One region of the Mesorhizobium sp. CNPSo 4671 genome, then DNA from elsewhere that is predicted to be linked to it. Evidence: predicted binding sites of a transcription regulator. Region 1 holds the regulator's gene; each other region holds the start of a gene.
What was found. Region 1 encodes PhoB, which activates phosphate uptake and scavenging genes when phosphate is short. Its sites were predicted from a motif close to TGTCATNNANCTGTCAT; they were not measured.

Region 1 (5,422 bases):
CGTCACCGGCATATTGCTGGCGATCGCGCGCATCTCCGGCGAGACCGCACCGCTTCTTTTCACGGCGCTGAACAATCAGTTCTGGTCGAGCAATCTCAACGCGCCGATGGCCAGCCTGCCTGTCACCATCTTCCAGTTCGCTCTCAGCCCTTACGAGGAATGGCAGCAGCTGGCCTGGACCGGTGCACTCATCATCACATTGACGGTTCTCGCGCTCAGCATCTTTGCGCGCAGCCTGACCGGACGCAGAGAGGACAAATGAGCCAGATGTTGTCTCCAGACATGACGATCGCCGCCGAGGCGGTGGCCAAGGCCAAGATCGAGGTCAAGAACCTCAACTTCTACTATGGCCAGTCGAAGGCCCTGAAGGATATCACGCTGTCGCTGCCCGAGCGCAGCGTCACCGCCTTCATCGGCCCTTCGGGCTGCGGAAAGTCGACGCTGCTGCGCGTCTTCAACCGTATCTATGAGCTCTATCCCAAGCAGACCGCCGAGGGCCAGGTGCTGCTCGACGGCCAGAACGTTCTCGACCGTTCGCAGGACCTCAATCTGCTGCGCACCAAGATCGGCATGGTGTTCCAGAAGCCGACGCCGTTCCCGATGTCGATCTACGAGAACATCGCTTTCGGCGTCAGGCTCTATGACAAGATCAGCAAGGCCGAGATGGACGGCCGTGTCGAGCAGGCGCTGAAGCGCGCGGCACTGTGGACCGAGGTCAAGGACAAGCTCAACGCCAGCGGCCTCAGCCTGTCGGGCGGCCAGCAGCAGCGGCTGTGCATCGCCCGCACCGTGGCGGTGAAGCCGGAAGTCATCCTGCTCGACGAGCCGGCCTCGGCGCTCGACCCGCTCTCGACCGCCAAGATCGAGGAGCTGATCGACGAGTTGCAAGCCGAGTACACGATCGTCATCGTCACCCACAACATGCAGCAGGCGGCGCGCGTGTCGAAGCAGACCGCCTTCATGTATCTGGGCGAACTGGTCGAGTTCGACAAAACCGAGAAGATCTTCACGTCGCCTCGCGAGAAGCGCACGCAAGACTACATCACCGGCCGCTTCGGCTGATCGCACGCATACGAGGACCAGGATCATGGCCGAACACACAGTCGCAGCCTTCGACGAGGATCTCGGACAGATCAGCAGGCTGATCAGCGACATGGGCGACCTCGCCGGCTCGATGGTCGGCGGCGCCACCAAGGCACTGCTGAATTCCGACAATGCGCTGGCCCAGCGCGTGGTCTCCGACGACGCGATCATGGACGCGCGCCAGCGCGAACTCGACGACCGTGCCATCACGCTGATCGCCAAGCGCCAGCCGATGGCCGACGATCTGCGTCATGTAGTCGGCTCGATCCGCATGGCCGGCGACCTCGAACGCATCGGCGACCTTGCCAAGAACATCGCCAAGCGCGTCGGCACCGTCGGTCTCAGCGCCACGCCGCGCGACCTGTCGCATTCCATCGACGCCATGGCGCAGCTGGTGCTGATCCAGGTGCAGGGCGTGATCGAGGAGTATGCGGCGCGCGATGCCGCCGCACTGGCGAAGTTGCGCGCCGACGACGAACGTATCGACGTCAAATACACCTCCGTCTTCCGTGAACTGCTGACCTATATGATGGAGGATCCGCGCAACATCACGGCCTGCACGCATCTGTTGTTCTGCGCCAAGAATCTCGAACGCATCGGTGACCACGTGACCAACATCGCCGAGAATGCGTACTATGTCCTGACCGGCACGCAGCTGCCCGCCAATCGTCCAAAACAGGACGAGACGGCGATGTCAGCGCCGGCAGCCTGAGCGCAGGGGTAACCAGTCGATGATCGCGCCACGCATCATGGTGGTGGAGGATGAGGAGCCGCTGGGGGTGCTGCTCCGCTACAATCTGGAATCCGAAGGCTACCAGGTCGAGGTGGTGCCGCGCGGCGACGAAGCCGAAATCCGGCTCCAGGAGAACGTGCCCGACCTTCTGGTGCTCGACTGGATGGTGCCTGCGGTGTCCGGCATCGAACTCTGCCGGCGCCTGCGAATGCGGCCCGAGACCGAGCGGCTGCCGATCATCATGCTGACCGCGCGGGGCGAAGAAAGCGACCGTGTACGTGGACTTTCCACCGGCGCCGACGACTATCTGGTCAAGCCGTTTTCGACGCCGGAATTCATGGCAAGAGTCAAGGCGCTGCTTCGCCGCGCCAAGCCGGAAGTGCTGTCCAGCGTGCTCAAGGTCGGCGACATCGTGCTCGACCGCGAATCGCACCGGGTCTATCGCAAGAAGAGCGAGATACGGCTTGGGCCGACCGAGTTCCGCCTGCTCGAATTCATGATGCGCCATCCCGGCCGCGTGTTCTCGCGCAGCCAGCTGCTCGACAATGTCTGGGGCGAGACGATCTACATCGACGAGCGCACCGTCGACGTGCATGTCGGCCGCCTGCGCAAGGCGGTCAACAATGGCCGCATGCCCGACGTCATCCGCACCATTCGCGGCGCGGGCTACGCGATCCGCGAGGATTGATCGCGAGCGGTTTCAGGCCACGTTCTTGCCCACGCCGCCCGCCCTTGCCTGCACGCCCGGCGCGAAAATCTCCTGGTCGACGAAGGTCAGCGCGCGCATGGCGCAGCCTTCGCGGATCAGCGGCAGTTCGTTCGGTTCGGTGTCGAAGGAAATCGATTTCGAGTGCTGGCCGCCGGCGGTCTGCGCGATCGCCTCGCGCAATGCCGGCTCGATCAGGTCGAAGGCGGCGGCACTGACGCCGACCATGGCGACGGGCGCGGGATCGATCAGCGCGAACAGGCTGCCGAGGCCATAGCCCAATGCCTCGCCGGCCTTGCGATAGGCTTCTCGCTCAGGCCCGTCTCTTTCCCGTGCGGTGGCGGCGAGTGCCCGCATCTGTGCGTCGCTGACGTCGGCGACCGGCTCGGTGTCCTCGCCAAGCTGCCTGGCGTTGCGCCAGATGGCGTAGTTGCCGGCATAGGCCTCGACGCAGCCGCGGCGTCCGCAGCGGCAAAGCGCGCCGCCGGGCCGATGGATCATGTGACCGAACTCGCCGCCCGAGGAATGGGTGCCGGTGAACAGCTCGCCCTTCAGCACCAGGCCCATGCCGATGCCGTGCGAAAGCAGGATGGCGATGAAGTCGTCGCGATAGCGCTCGGGATCGCGCCAGCGCAGCGCCACCGCCATCATGTTGCAGTCGTTTTCCATGGTGGCGGGGATGCCGAACTCGGCCTCGAGTATGTCGGCGAAGGCGATGTTGGTCTGCGGCGTGATCGGCGACCACAGCATCGCCCGGGCCTCGGTGTCGGTGATGCCCTGTATTGCCAGTGCGATGCGGGCGACGCTGCGCACGTCGATATCGGGATCCTCGAGGCGCCGCCGCACGATGGCGACGCATTCGCCGATCAGCGCTTCGCGCGACATGGTCAGCGTGTCCAGCCGGCGCTGTTCCTCCGAGACCACCTGGCCGGCATAGTCGATGACGGCGACGGACAGGAAATTCAGCGACAGCACCACGGTCATGACGGCCGCGGCCTCCGAGTTGAGGCCGAGGCCGACCTGCGGCCTGCCGCGCTTCAGCGAGCCGGCCTCGCTCGGCTTGCCTTCGGCCAGGATGCCTTCACCGATCAGATCGGAGGAAATCGCCGATATGGTCGAATGGCTGAGGCCGGTGGTCGCGGCGATCTCGGTGCGCGAGGGCCGACCGGCCCGGCGCACGGCCGCGATCACCATGGCGCGGTTGCGCCGGCGCAGATCGTCGTGACGGATTCCGACCGACATGTTTTCCCACATCCTCCCCAGTCGCCGCGGTTCCTCGAACGCCGCATGCGACATGGTCAAATACTGGCAGAAGCGGCCCGTCCTGTCATTTATTTATTCCGAGGCTCGAAAAAAATTCGCGGGGACATCAAAATCCATCAGAATCGTTGTTGACAGCGTTCCGGTGTTGGATCAGTGTTTTTTCGAGGCTCGAAAAAATAGAGCCTCTGTGCCGGCCTTAGGGCCAGTTTGGTCGCGCCATACGCGGCGCAGGGAGGAATATCATGAAGGGATTCACAGCCGCCATCCTGGCGGGTGTCGCCATGTCGCTGACGCTTGCGTCGGTCGCGCAGGCGAAGGACAAGGTTATCGGCGTTTCGTGGTCCAACTTCCAGGAAGAGCGCTGGAAGACCGACGAAGCCGCCATGAAGAAGGCGATCGAGGCTGCTGGCGACAAGTACATTTCCGCCGACGCGCAGTCCAATCCCGGCAAGCAGCTTACTGATGTCGAAAGCCTGATCTCGCAGGGTGCCAATTCGCTGATCATCCTGGCGCAGGACGCCTCGGCCATCGGCCCGGCCGTGCAGAAGGCGTTGGACGAAGGCATCCCGGTCGTCGGCTATGACCGCCTGATCGAGAACAAGGACGTCTTCTACCTGACCTTCGACAACAAGGAAGTCGGCCGCCTGCAGGCTGGTGCCGTGTTCAAGGCCAAGCCGGAAGGCAATTACGTCTTCATCAAGGGCTCGGGCTCCGATCCGAATGCCGACTTCCTGTTCTCGGGCTCGATGGAAGTGCTCAAGGCGGCCATCGACAGTGGCAAGATCAAGAATGTCGGTGAGGCCTATACGGACGGCTGGCTGCCCGCCAACGCCCAGAAGAACATGGAGCAGTTCCTGACCGCCAACGACAACAAGGTCGATGCCGTGGTAGCCGCCAATGACGGTACCGCCGGCGGCGTCGTCGCAGCGTTGACGGCGCAAGGTCTCGCCGGCACCGTGCCGGTGTCGGGCCAGGACGGCGACCATGCCGCGCTGAACCGCATCGCGCTCGGCACCCAGACCGTGTCGGTGTGGAAGGACGCGCGCGAACTCGGCAAGAACGCCGCCGAGATCGCCTCGCAGTTGGCCGACGGCAAGAAGATGACCGACATCGCCGGCGTAAAGGACTTCACGACGCCTGGCGGCAACACCGTCAAGTCGCTGTTCCTGACCCCGGTCGCCATCACCAAGGACAATCTCAACGTTGTCATCGACGCCGGCTGGATCAAGAAGGACGAAGTCTGCGCGGGCGTCGCCGCCGGCAGCGTCGCGGCCTGCAACTAGACGGCGCAATACTGTTCGATATCGACGCCGCGGCCCATAAGCCGCGGCGTTTCTCAAGGGGCTTCCCGCTTCAAATGACTGCGGAAAGCAAATAGCATCCATGTTCCGGCATCCGCGCCAGACGGTAAACCGGTGGGAGGATAGCATGACCGACACGACCTCTAATCAACCGGTCGGCAGCACGGCGGCGGACAAGGCGCGTGCATCCGAACTCAGCGCAGTTGGACGGTTCCTCAAGGCTACAGAACTCGACACGCGCATGCTTGGCATGGTCGGTGCGCTGCTGGTCATCTGGGTCGGCATCCACATCCTGTCGGGTGGGCTTTTCCTGACGCCGCGCAATCTGTGGAACCT
Region 2 (5,422 bases), on a different contig from region 1:
CCGGGCGCCAGCGAGTTGAGAGCTGCCTGTTTGTTTTTATCAAAGTGAATCATGGCCTCAATCGCGCGAACGTCGGCAAAGGTTTTCTATTATGCGCGAAACGCCGCGCGCGATATCGTTCCACAAGCCCTGTTCCGCCGCAGGCTGGCCGTTCGCCTGGAAAAGGCGAGGCTTTGCGATGAAGCGGCGCGCCGACGGTTGAATTACTACAACAAGCTGCAGGATGGTTTCGCGCCCAGCGCCAATGCCATGCGCATCAGCAAGCTGCCCTTCACGCCGACCATGTACTATTACGACCTGAAGGAATTCGCTCGCTACTTCGACCCCGGATTGCTCATCGACATCGAATTCGGCGACGTCAGGAATGTGCCGAAGGTGCCGACGATCGTGAAGGACCGGCCGATCCGTGATGACGACAAGAACGCGGTCATCATGAAGCTCGACAAGTTTCGTCACTTCCAGATGCCGGCCGACGCCATCCCATTCGGTGACAAACTGCCTGCGGTGGTCTGGCGCGGCGATCTCAACAATCCGATCAGGACACGGTTTCTGCAAGCGGTGCGCGACCTGCCGTTCTGCGATGCCGGCTCGCACAAGCCCAACGCGCCGGCCGAATATGCCAAGCCCTTTCTCAGCATCGGCCAGCACCAGCGCTACCGCTACATCGTCTCGCTCGAAGGCAATGACGTGGCGACCAACCTCAAATGGATCTTGAACTCGAAGTCGCTTTGCCTGATGCCGCCGCCGACCTACGAGACATGGTTCGCGGAGCGGCAGCTCGAGGCCAATGTCCACTATGTTCCGCTCGAACCTGATTTCTCCGATGTTGCCGAACATGTGGCCTATTTCGAACGGAACCCGGCCAGGGCAGAACGCATAATCGCGGCCGCGAATGCCTATTGCCGGACATTCGCCAACGAACAGACCGAACAGGCGATCTCGCTTCTGGTGCTCTACAAATATTTCGTTCTGAGCGGCCAGCTCAAACCGGATGCCGAGGTCTGGCGCTATATAACTGGCTAGTTGCCGGTCCCCTCGTCGAAGCGGGTCGTCATGCGCTGGATGACGACGCGGCCGGTGCAATACCTGGCACAACGACGCGCGAGCGTGGCGCGGGAACAAACTCGGCCGTCGCGTGTTTTGGTCGCGTTTGTCCTGATCAACGTGAACCATGGTCAGCCTGAAACGAACGACGCAGAAGGTTTTCTATTATGCGCGAAACGTCATGCGCGATGTCGCCCCCCAGGCACTCTTCCGACGAAGGTTGGCCGGCCGCCTGGAACAGGCCAGGCTCTCGGACGAGGCCGTGCGCCGGCGGTTGAACGACTACAACAAGCTGCAGGCCGCCTTTGCGCCCAGCCCAGATGCTGTGCGCATCGACAACATGCCGTTCGAACCGAGCATGTACTATTACGACCTGAAGGAGTTTGCCCGCTATTTCGACCCGGCATTGCTCCTCGACCTGGAGTTCGGCGACGTCATCGGGGTGCCGAAAGTGCCGACGATCGTCAAGGATCGGCCCATCCGTGACGACAACAGCAACGCGGTCATCCTGAAGTTCAACAAGTTCCGCCACTTCTACATGCCGGCCGACGCAGTCACCTTCGCCGACAAGCTGCCGGCCGTGGTCTGGCGCGGCGATCTCAACAATCCGATCAGGGTGCGGTTTCTGGACGCGGCGCGTGATCTGCCGTTCTGCGATGTCGGTTCACACAAAAGAAGTGCACCGGCCGAGTACGCCAAGCCCTTTCTCAGCATCAGCCAGCACCTGCGCTACCGCTACATCGTCTCGCTCGAGGGCAATGACGTGGCGACCAACCTCAAATGGATCATGAATTCGAACTCGCTCTGCCTGATGCCGCCGCCGACTTACGAAACGTGGTTCGCGGAGAGCCAGCTCGAAGCCAATGTCCACTATGCGCCGCTCGATCCGGATTTCGCTGATCTCGGCGAGAAAGTGCGCTATTTCGAACGGCATCCCGCCGCCGCTGAGCGCATCATCGCCGCGGCCAACGCCTATTGCCGGAAATTTTCCAATGAGCGAGACGAGCAGGCGATCTCCCTGCTCGTGCTCTACAAATATTTCGTGCTCAGCGGCCAGATCGAACCCGATCCCGAACTCTGGCGCTTCATCGAGGGCTAACGCTACTCCGCCTAATGATCAGATGACGCTGCGGTCGAGAACCATGTCGGCGGGGCCGAAGCGATCCCTCGCCGTCAGCTGCTGGTGCCAATAGGGGTAGAGTACGGGCGGTCGGCTGACCGCGTCGAGGCGCCGGCGTTCCTCAGGGTTGAGCCCCAGGCTTGCGGCCGCGAGATTGTCCTTGAGCTGGGCGTCGTTGCGGGCGCCGATCACCAGCGAGGAGACGGCGGGGCGGCCGAGCAGCCAGGCAAGCGCCACCTGTGCTGCCGACACGCCGCGGGCCTTGCCGATCTCGACCAGTACATCGACGATCCGCCAGAGCCGGTCCTCGTCGCGGATCGGCGGTTCCGACCAGCCGGCGAGCTGCCGTGCGGTCGGGCTGTCGCGGTGGTATTTGCCGGACAGCAAGCCGCCGGCGAGCGGGCTCCAGACCAGCACGCCCAACCCCTGGTCGACTGAGATCGGCAGCAACTCGTATTCGGCCTCGCGGGCCTCCAGCGTGTAGTGGATCTGCTGGGTGACGAAGCGCTGCTGGTGACGGCTGTCGCTGATCGAGAGCCCCTTCATCATCTGCCAGCCGGACCAGTTGGAGCAGCCGATATAGCGCACCTTGCCCTGGCTGACCAAAGTGTCGAGCGCGGCGATGGTTTCCTCGACCGGAGTAAGGCCGTCCCACTGGTGGACGAAATAGATGTCGATGACGTCGGTCTTCAGCCGCTTCAGGCTCTTCTCGCATTCGCTGATCAGGTGGTGGCGCGACAGACCTTCGTCGTTGGGCCCGCTGCCGATCCGCATGCGTGCCTTGGACGCGATCAGCACGTCGTTCTTGCGCTTGCCGCCGAGTGCCTCGCCGATGATCTCCTCCGACAGCCCGTTCGAATAGACATTGGCGGTGTCGATGAGGTTGATACCGGCGTCGATGCACATGTCGATCATGCGCTTGGCTTCGGTAAGATCGCTGTTGCCGACCGCAGCGAAGGGCCCGGTGCCGCCGAAAGTCATGGTGCCCAAAGTCAGCGTCGAAACCTTCAGGCCCGAACGGCCAAGGGTGCGGTATTCCATGTCGGTCCTCGCGATTGTGTTGATGGGGGGCGCCGCCCAGGGCGCCCGAATGCGACCAGGCATTTGTAGGACAATTTGGTCGCCTTGTCGCCATGCCAAGACGACGGATCGATCGTACCTCGCGGGATTTGTGGCGGCGGCAATCGCGCTTGGGCTGCAATAAAACCGTCACTGCCTGCCTATATTGAATTCGGCTAAGGTGTTTCCATTCCCGGCCGCAGGCCAGCAGTTTGGGGTGCCGGACATCAACCGACAGGCTTGCAAGCGGAGCGACCGATATGACCGAGCTAAGACAGAATTCTCCCGCGAAAGACTGGCTCGAAGCCGAGCTCGCAGACACGCTCGACGAAGATTACGAACTCGAAATGTCGGAGCCAGCGCTGTCGATGGAAATCGCCAAGATCTACAAGAACGCGCATCCGCCTTCGATCGACCGCATGCAATATTTCCGCGACCTGATCACCTTGCAATCCGAGCTGATCAAGCTGCAGTCCTGGGTCGCCTACCACAAGAAGAAGCTGGTGGTGATTTTTGAGGGCCGCGACTCCGCCGGCAAGGGCGGCGTCATCAAGCGCATCACCCAGCGGCTCAATCCGCGCATCTGCCGCGTCGTGGCGCTGCCGGCGCCGACCGAGCGCGAGAAGTCGCAATGGTATTTCCAGCGCTATGTCCCGCATCTGCCGGCAGGCGGCGAGATCGTGCTGTTCGACCGCTCCTGGTACAACCGCTCCGGCGTCGAGCGGGTGATGGGCTTTGCCGATGCGGGCCAGGTCGAGGAATTTTTCCGCGACGTGCCGGAATTCGAGCGCATGCTGGTGCGCTCGGGCATCACTGTCGTGAAATACTGGTTCTCGATCACCGACGAGGAACAGCAGATGCGCTTCCTGATGCGTATCCATGACCCAATGAAGCAGTGGAAGCTGTCGCCGATGGATCTTCAGTCGCGCGTGCGCTGGGAGCAGTACACCAAGGCCAAGGAAGAAACCTTCGCCCGCACCAACATTCCCGAGGCACCCTGGTTCATCGTTGAGGGTAACGACAAGAAACGGGCACGGCTGAACTGCATCGATCATCTGCTCAAGCAGATGCCGTATGAAGAGGTGCCGCACGAGGAGATCACGCTGCCGGAGCGCGTCTTCAACCCCGAATACGAGCGCCAGACGCTGCCGCGTGAGCTTTACGTGCCGGAGAAGTATTGAGCACTTTTTCTTGCTCCCCGTTTCACGGGGAGAAAGAGCTGTAATTACGTCCGCTTGATCACCACATGCGTGGCAAGTGCCGTCGCCACCTGCTCGGTGCATTGATAGCCAAGCTTCAACATATCCAGGCCGGCGAAAAGGTGCTCGCCCCTGCCAAGCAGCACCGGCGAGATTGCCAGATGCATCTCGTCGATCAGCTTCTCCTGCAGATATTGCCGGATGGTGGCGACGCCGCCGCCGATCCGTACATCCTTGCCGCCGGCCGCCGCCTTCGCCTGTTCAAGCGCCGAATGGATGCCGTCGGTCACAAAATAAAACGTCGTGCCGCCTTCCATCGTGATCGGCGCCCGCTTGTGGTGGGTCAGCACGAACACCGGCACATGGTAGGGTGGGTTGTCGCCCCACCAGCCTTTCCAGCTGTCATCGGGCCATTCGCCGCGGATCGGCCCGAACATGTTGCGGCCAAGGATCCAGGCGCCGACATTTTCGAAACTGCGCGCCGCGAACCCCTCGTTGATATCGGTGGTGCCACCATCTTGCCCGAGCACCATCTTGCGGAAGGTGGGGGTGTCGACAAACCACTTGTGCAAGGATCCCCCACCGATGCCGAGCGGGTTTTGCAGATCCTGATCGGGACCGGCACCATAGCCGTCGAGCGACAGGGTGAAAGCGTTGACGCGCAGCTTGGACATGAAAGCCTCCTCGATAGCCAGTTGTATTTTGCAATTGGTCGTTTCTAGCAAACTGATTGCGAATTGCAAGCAGTATCTTGGTGGTGAACGGAGCGCGTCAACACTTCGCCGCCAGGCGATATCAGGACTGTTTCGTGGCGATCGGTTCGGATGACAATTGGCGGCCGCGGGACGGCCGCGCCGACGAACGGGTCGATGACTTCGACCGTCAGCCGTCCGTCCAGGCCGGGCCTTCATATTGCGGTAGTCCTTGCCGGTGCGGGCTGCCGGCCGCCTGTCAGCGCAAAAAATCGCCGGTTGGCAAATGAAAAGCTATTCCATCGACA
Region 3 (5,422 bases), on a different contig from region 1:
AATCGAGGAGGATGGCGTGAACGAGAGAATTGTGCCGCCGATCAGCGCCGCCGCCGCCGCTTTCCTGGCGCGTTCGCACCGGCCCTTCATCAATGGCCGTTTCGTCGACGGGGTTTCCGGCGAAGACCTCGCCGTCGATGACTCCGCCTCCGGCGAGATCGTCGCCCATGTGCCCGAAAGCGGCGCCGGACTGGTCGACCAGGCTGTCCGCGCCGCGCGTGCCGCGCTCGAAGGCCCCTGGGCGTCGATGCGGCCGGTCGACCGCCAGAACCTCATGCTGAAACTCGCCGATGCCGTCGAGGCCGACGCCGATCTGCTCGCCGAAATCGAGAGCATCGAGAACGGCAAGTCGCTCGGCGTCGCGCGCATGTTGAGTGCCGGCGGCACCGTCGACTGGCTGCGCTACTATGCCGGCTGGGCGACCAAGATCGAGGGCTCGACTTTCCAGGTGTCCATCCCCGTGCCGCCCGGCGCCAAACACCAGGCGATGACGGTGATGGAACCGGTCGGCGTCGTCGGCGCCATCGTGCCGTGGAATTTTCCGCTGCTGATCGGCATGTGGAAGATCGCGCCAGCGCTCGCCTGTGGCTGCACGGTGTTGCTGAAGCCGCCGCAGGAAACCCCGCTCGGTCTGCTCAGGCTCGCCGAACTGATCGAAGCGGTCGGCTTCCCGCCGGGCGTCGTCAACATCGTCACCGGCAGCGGCACCGTCACCGGCGAAGCACTGATCCGCCATCCCGGTATCGACAAGCTGACCTTTACCGGGTCGACGGAAGTCGGCAAGCGCGTCGGCCACGCAGCGGTCGACCGCGTCGCCCGCTTCACGCTGGAGCTCGGCTCGAAATCGCCGATGATCCTGCTCGCCGACATGGAGGAAGGCATCGAACCGCTGATCGCGGGGCTCGGCATGTTCTTCAACCAGGGCCAGGTCTGCACCTCGGCTTCGCGGCTCTTGATCGAAAAGTCGATCTATGACCGCACGCTGTCGCGGCTGGCCGAGATCGCCGACGGCATGACGCTGGGGGCTGGCCGCGACGCAGAAGCCCAGATCAATCCGCTGGTCTCGGCAAAGCACCGGAGAAGCGTCGAGGGCTTTATCGAGCGTGGCCTGGCGGCGGGCGGCGAGCGGGTCAGCGGCGCGCGGCCGGTGCCGGCCAGGGGCCACTACGTGGCGCCGACCATCCTGCACAATGTCCGGCCCGACATGGAAATCGCCAGCGAGGAGGTGTTCGGGCCGGTGGTGGCGGCAATGCCGGTCACCGATCTCGACGAGGCGATCCGCATCGCCAACGACACGCGCTATGGCCTCTCGGCCTCGATCTGGACCCGCGACATGGGCAAGGCGATGACCGCCATCCACGGCCTCAAGGCCGGCACGGTGTGGGTCAATTCGCACAACACGCTCGACCCCAACGCCCCCTTCGGCGGCTTCAAGCAGTCCGGCATCGGCCGCGAGCATGGCCGTGCCGCCATCGACGGCTATCTCGAAACCAAGACCGTCATCATGCGGTATGCCTGACACGATGAGCGCAGTTTACGACTACATCATCGCCGGCGCCGGCTCGGCCGGCTGCACGCTGGCCAACCGGCTGGTCTCTGCTGGCAAGCGCGTGCTGGTGGTCGAGGCCGGCCCGGCCGACAACACGCGCCTGATCGACATGCCCGCCACCTTCGCCAAGGTGATCGGCACGGCGCGCAGCTGGATCTATGAATCTGAGCCGGAACCCAGCGTCGGCGGACGCCGGCTGCCGGTGCCGCAAGGCCGCACGCTGGGCGGCGGCTCCTCGATCAACGCCATGCTCTACATCAGGGGCCAGCCGCAGGATTATGATGGCTGGCGTGACCTCGGCTGCCCCGGCTGGGGCTGGGACGAGGTGTTGCCGGTGTTCCGGCGGCTGGAACGCAACGAGCGGCTGGCCGGTGAGCGCCACGGCACCGAGGGACCGCTGCCGGTCTCCGATCCGCGTCACCACCATCTGCTGTCATTGGCTTACGTGCAGGCCGCGCAACAGGCGGGCTACCGCTACAATGACGACTTCAACGGCGCCGTGCAGGAAGGCGTCGGCTTCTACCAGACGACCACGGCGAATGGGGAAAGACAGTCGGCGGCAAAGGTGTTTCTGCGGCCGCTGGCCGGCAACGCCAACCTAACCGTGATCACCGATGCGCTGGTCACCGGCGTGACCCTGGAAAACGGTGCGGCGAGCGGCCTCGCCTACACCACCTCCGACGGCCAAAGCCATGCGGCGACGGCAAAGGCCGAAGTGATCCTCACGGCAGGCGCGCTGGCGACGCCAAAACTGATGATGCTGTCGGGGCTTGGCCCGGCCGAGCATCTGGCCGGGCTCGGCATTCCCGTCATCCGCGACATGCCCGCGGTCGGCCGCGACCTGCAGGACCATGTCGCCGCCCCGGTCTATGCGCTGACGCGCCAGCCGATCTCGCTGCTGGGCGAAGATCGTGGCCTGAAGGCATTGCGCCACGGCCTGCAGTACCTGATGTTCCGCACCGGCCTGCTCACCTCCAATGTCGTCGAGAGCGGCGGCTTCTTCGACACCGATGGCGATGGCCGGCCCGATATCCAGTTCCACGTCCTGCCGGTGATGATCGAAAGCGCAGAACACGGCTCGATCGAACGCCACGGCATGGAGCTCAACCCGTGTGTGCTGCGGCCAAAATCGCGCGGCACCGTCAACCTGCGCTCGCGCGACGCGGCGGACCCGATCCGCTTCACCACCGGCTTCCTGTCCGACGCGGACGATCTTGCCCTGCTGCTCGCCGGCATTAAGATCGCCCGCACCATCCTGCGCCAGCCCGCACTGCGGGCGGTGGTGGCCGAGGAGTTGTCGCCCGGCGAGGCCGCCGACCTTTCCGACCAGGCGATATCGGACCACATCCTCGAACACGCCAAGACCGTCTATCACCCTTGCGGCACCTGCCGCATGGGCAGCGATGACGACGCGGTGGTCGACCCGCAACTGCGCGTGCGCGGCGTCCCGCGCCTGCGCATCTGCGACGCCTCGATCATGCCAAGGCTGATCAGCGGCAACACCAACGCCCCGGTGATCATGATCGCCGACCGCTGCGCCGATTTTATTCTCGGCGGGTAAAGCGACTGCTCAATCCTTGGCGTTCCCCGCCTGCGCCAGAACGCCGAGCAACTGGCCGTATTGTCGATCGAAAACAGCACACGCCCGCTGACGCTCCGATGGCCGCCAGCCTGCTGTCCCTGGTGCCGGTCATAGTGCTAAGCCTGCTCACGCACCGCTTCATCGTCGATGCGCCGCGCGAAAAAGCAGGGACCATGTGCACAGTCATCGTTGTCGGCCACATCAACTACGACCAGGTCTGGTCGCTGTCCTCGCCCCTCGCCTCTGGCGCGCGCATCGTCTATTCCAGCCGCAGCGTCCGGCTCGGCGGTGGCGGCTTCCACACAGGCACCCATCTGGCGAAGCTCGGCAACCATGTCCGGCTGATCAGCAATCTGATGGACGACGAATATGGCCGGGCAGCGCTCGCCACATTGCAGGCGAGCGGCATCGATACCGGCTACGTCACCCTATGGGCCGGGGAAACCCGGTTCACCGAAATCCTGCTCGAGCCGAATGGCGAGCGCACCATTTTGAACCCCGGCGGCCAGATGCGCCCGCCCTTCGCCGCACCGGAACCTGTCAGCGGCGACGCCGCCTATCTCAACGCCCTGATGCTCGATGCCGGCCTCGTTGCCTCGCTGCGGACGATCCCGCTTGTCATTTCGCAATTTCCGCTGCGCAGCGCCTCGCCGCGCCCGGCCGACATCGTTATCGGATCGCGCGCCGATTTTCCCGGCGAGGACACGCGAGCGATCTGGGAGCGAGCTTCACTCATTGCCGGGCCTCGCCTGAGCACGCTGGTGCTGACCGACGGAATGCGGCCGATCTCGCTCTATGACGGCAAGGCGCTCAACCACGTCACGCCGCTGAAGCAGGTTTCCGTACCCGACACGATCGGCGCCGGCGACTGTTTTACCGGGGTTTTCCTGCATGGCCTGCTGCAGGGGCTGAGCCTTGAGCTTTCCGCCGAACAGGCCAGCCAGCAAACCGCCGAATGGCTGTCACAACGATCCCGTGCCGGCTGAGGCAGGCGGTCCGGCAAGGCCGGCCTTCATGAAAATGTCATAAAAATCAAATGGAAACCGGCATTCGGGTGAACTAGAAAACATGTCCTGGAGAGATCGTGACCGGGGCGGCGGCAAGCCGGCGCAATCGTCGCCATGGTCGGTGTCCTCCGTCACCCATGATGTCGCCGACCTTGTCGCCCGTAAAATCCATGCTGAAACCGCTTCCTTGCAAGAGACATGACATGTGGCTGAGTGATTTCGAAATCGTCCTGCGCGACCGCGTCATCCCAAGCGGCGCGATCAGGATCGAAAACGGCAGGATCGCCGATATCCGCGAGAAGCCGGTCGAGCATGCCGACATAGAGGGTGGCGGCCGCCTGCTGCTGCCCGGCTTCATCGACATGCATGGCGACATGGTCGAGAAGGAAGTCGAACCGCGCATCGGCGTCCACGTTCCGATGCCGATCGGCGTTGCCGAACTGGACAAGAAGCTCGCCTCCTGCGGCGTCACCACCGCCTATGCCGCGCTCTCCTTCATCGGCGCCAGCGTCACCAGCGGCGTGCTGCGCTCGGAAGATCACACATCAGCAATCATCGACACCATCGCCGGGATGAAGGACGACCTCCTGGTCGACCATCGCATCCACGCCCGCTTCGAAGTGACCTTCACCCCGGCTATTCCCAGGCTGCAAAAGCTGATGGACGCCGGCAGGCTGCACCTGATTTCACTGATGGATCACACGCCTGGACAGGGGCAATACCGCGACGTCGAACTCTACATCGCCCGGATCGCCAAGGAGCGCGGTATGTCCGTTGCCGCGGCCTCCGAAGTCGTCGGCAAGCGCATGGCCGGCCGCAACGGCCAGGGCGATGTGTTGAACGCGTTGCAGGACCTGTCGGCGCGCGCGCAGGCCGCCGGCGTCGTGCTCGCCTCGCATGACGACGACACGCTGGAAAAGGTGGAACTGGTTCATGGCCTGGGTGCCGCGCTCTCGGAATTCCCGGTAACCCTGGAGGCCGCGCAAGAAGCCCGCAGGCTCGGCATGCGCACCGCCATGGGCGCGCCCAACGCGCTGCGCGGCGAATCCTACTCCGGCAATCTTTCCGCCCGGCAGGCCTATGAGGCCGGACTGCTCGACATGCTGGCCAGCGACTACCACCCGGCCTCGATCCTGCCGGCCGTGCTCGGCCTGGCGGAACTGCGGGGCGATGGCCTCGCGGCGGCGGCGGCACTGACCAGCGGCAATCCGGCCGCAGCCCTGGGGCTCACCGATCGCGGCGCCATCGAGCCGGGGCTTCTGGCCGATCTCGTGGTGGCGGACC

Region 2: ppk2 (polyphosphate kinase 2) is a predicted target of PhoB. The motif match lies at 3,361-3,377, and genes of this name have one in related genera.
Region 3: AC04SF_RS06045 (alpha-D-ribose 1-methylphosphonate 5-triphosphate diphosphatase) is a predicted target of PhoB. The motif match lies at 4,142-4,158, and genes of this name have one in related genera.

What each region holds. Positions count from the first base shown of each region.
Region 1 is NZ_JBWLUW010000007.1:319,309-324,730, forward strand. Features, by position in the region: gene pstA (phosphate ABC transporter permease PstA) at 1-262, shown strand, start outside; gene pstB (phosphate ABC transporter ATP-binding protein PstB) at 259-1,062, shown strand; gene phoU (phosphate signaling complex protein PhoU) at 1,088-1,795, shown strand; gene phoB (phosphate regulon transcriptional regulator PhoB) at 1,815-2,504, shown strand; gene AC04SF_RS21425 (ROK family protein) at 2,517-3,764, opposite strand; gene xylF (D-xylose ABC transporter substrate-binding protein) at 4,028-5,068, shown strand; gene AC04SF_RS21435 (sugar ABC transporter permease) at 5,214-5,422, shown strand, end outside.
Region 2 is NZ_JBWLUW010000009.1:244,172-249,593, reverse strand. Features, by position in the region: gene AC04SF_RS25030 (glycosyl transferase family 90) at 52-1,023, shown strand; gene AC04SF_RS25025 (glycosyl transferase family 90) at 1,172-2,143, shown strand; gene AC04SF_RS25020 (aldo/keto reductase) at 2,162-3,205, opposite strand; gene ppk2 (polyphosphate kinase 2) at 3,484-4,404, shown strand; gene AC04SF_RS25010 (dihydrofolate reductase family protein) at 4,449-5,096, opposite strand; gene AC04SF_RS25005 (polyhydroxyalkanoate depolymerase) at 5,409-5,422, opposite strand, start outside.
Region 3 is NZ_JBWLUW010000002.1:348,157-353,578, reverse strand. Features, by position in the region: gene AC04SF_RS06060 (aldehyde dehydrogenase family protein) at 17-1,519, shown strand; gene AC04SF_RS06055 (GMC family oxidoreductase) at 1,524-3,110, shown strand; gene AC04SF_RS06050 (PfkB family carbohydrate kinase) at 3,209-4,117, shown strand; gene AC04SF_RS06045 (alpha-D-ribose 1-methylphosphonate 5-triphosphate diphosphatase) at 4,342-5,422, shown strand, end outside.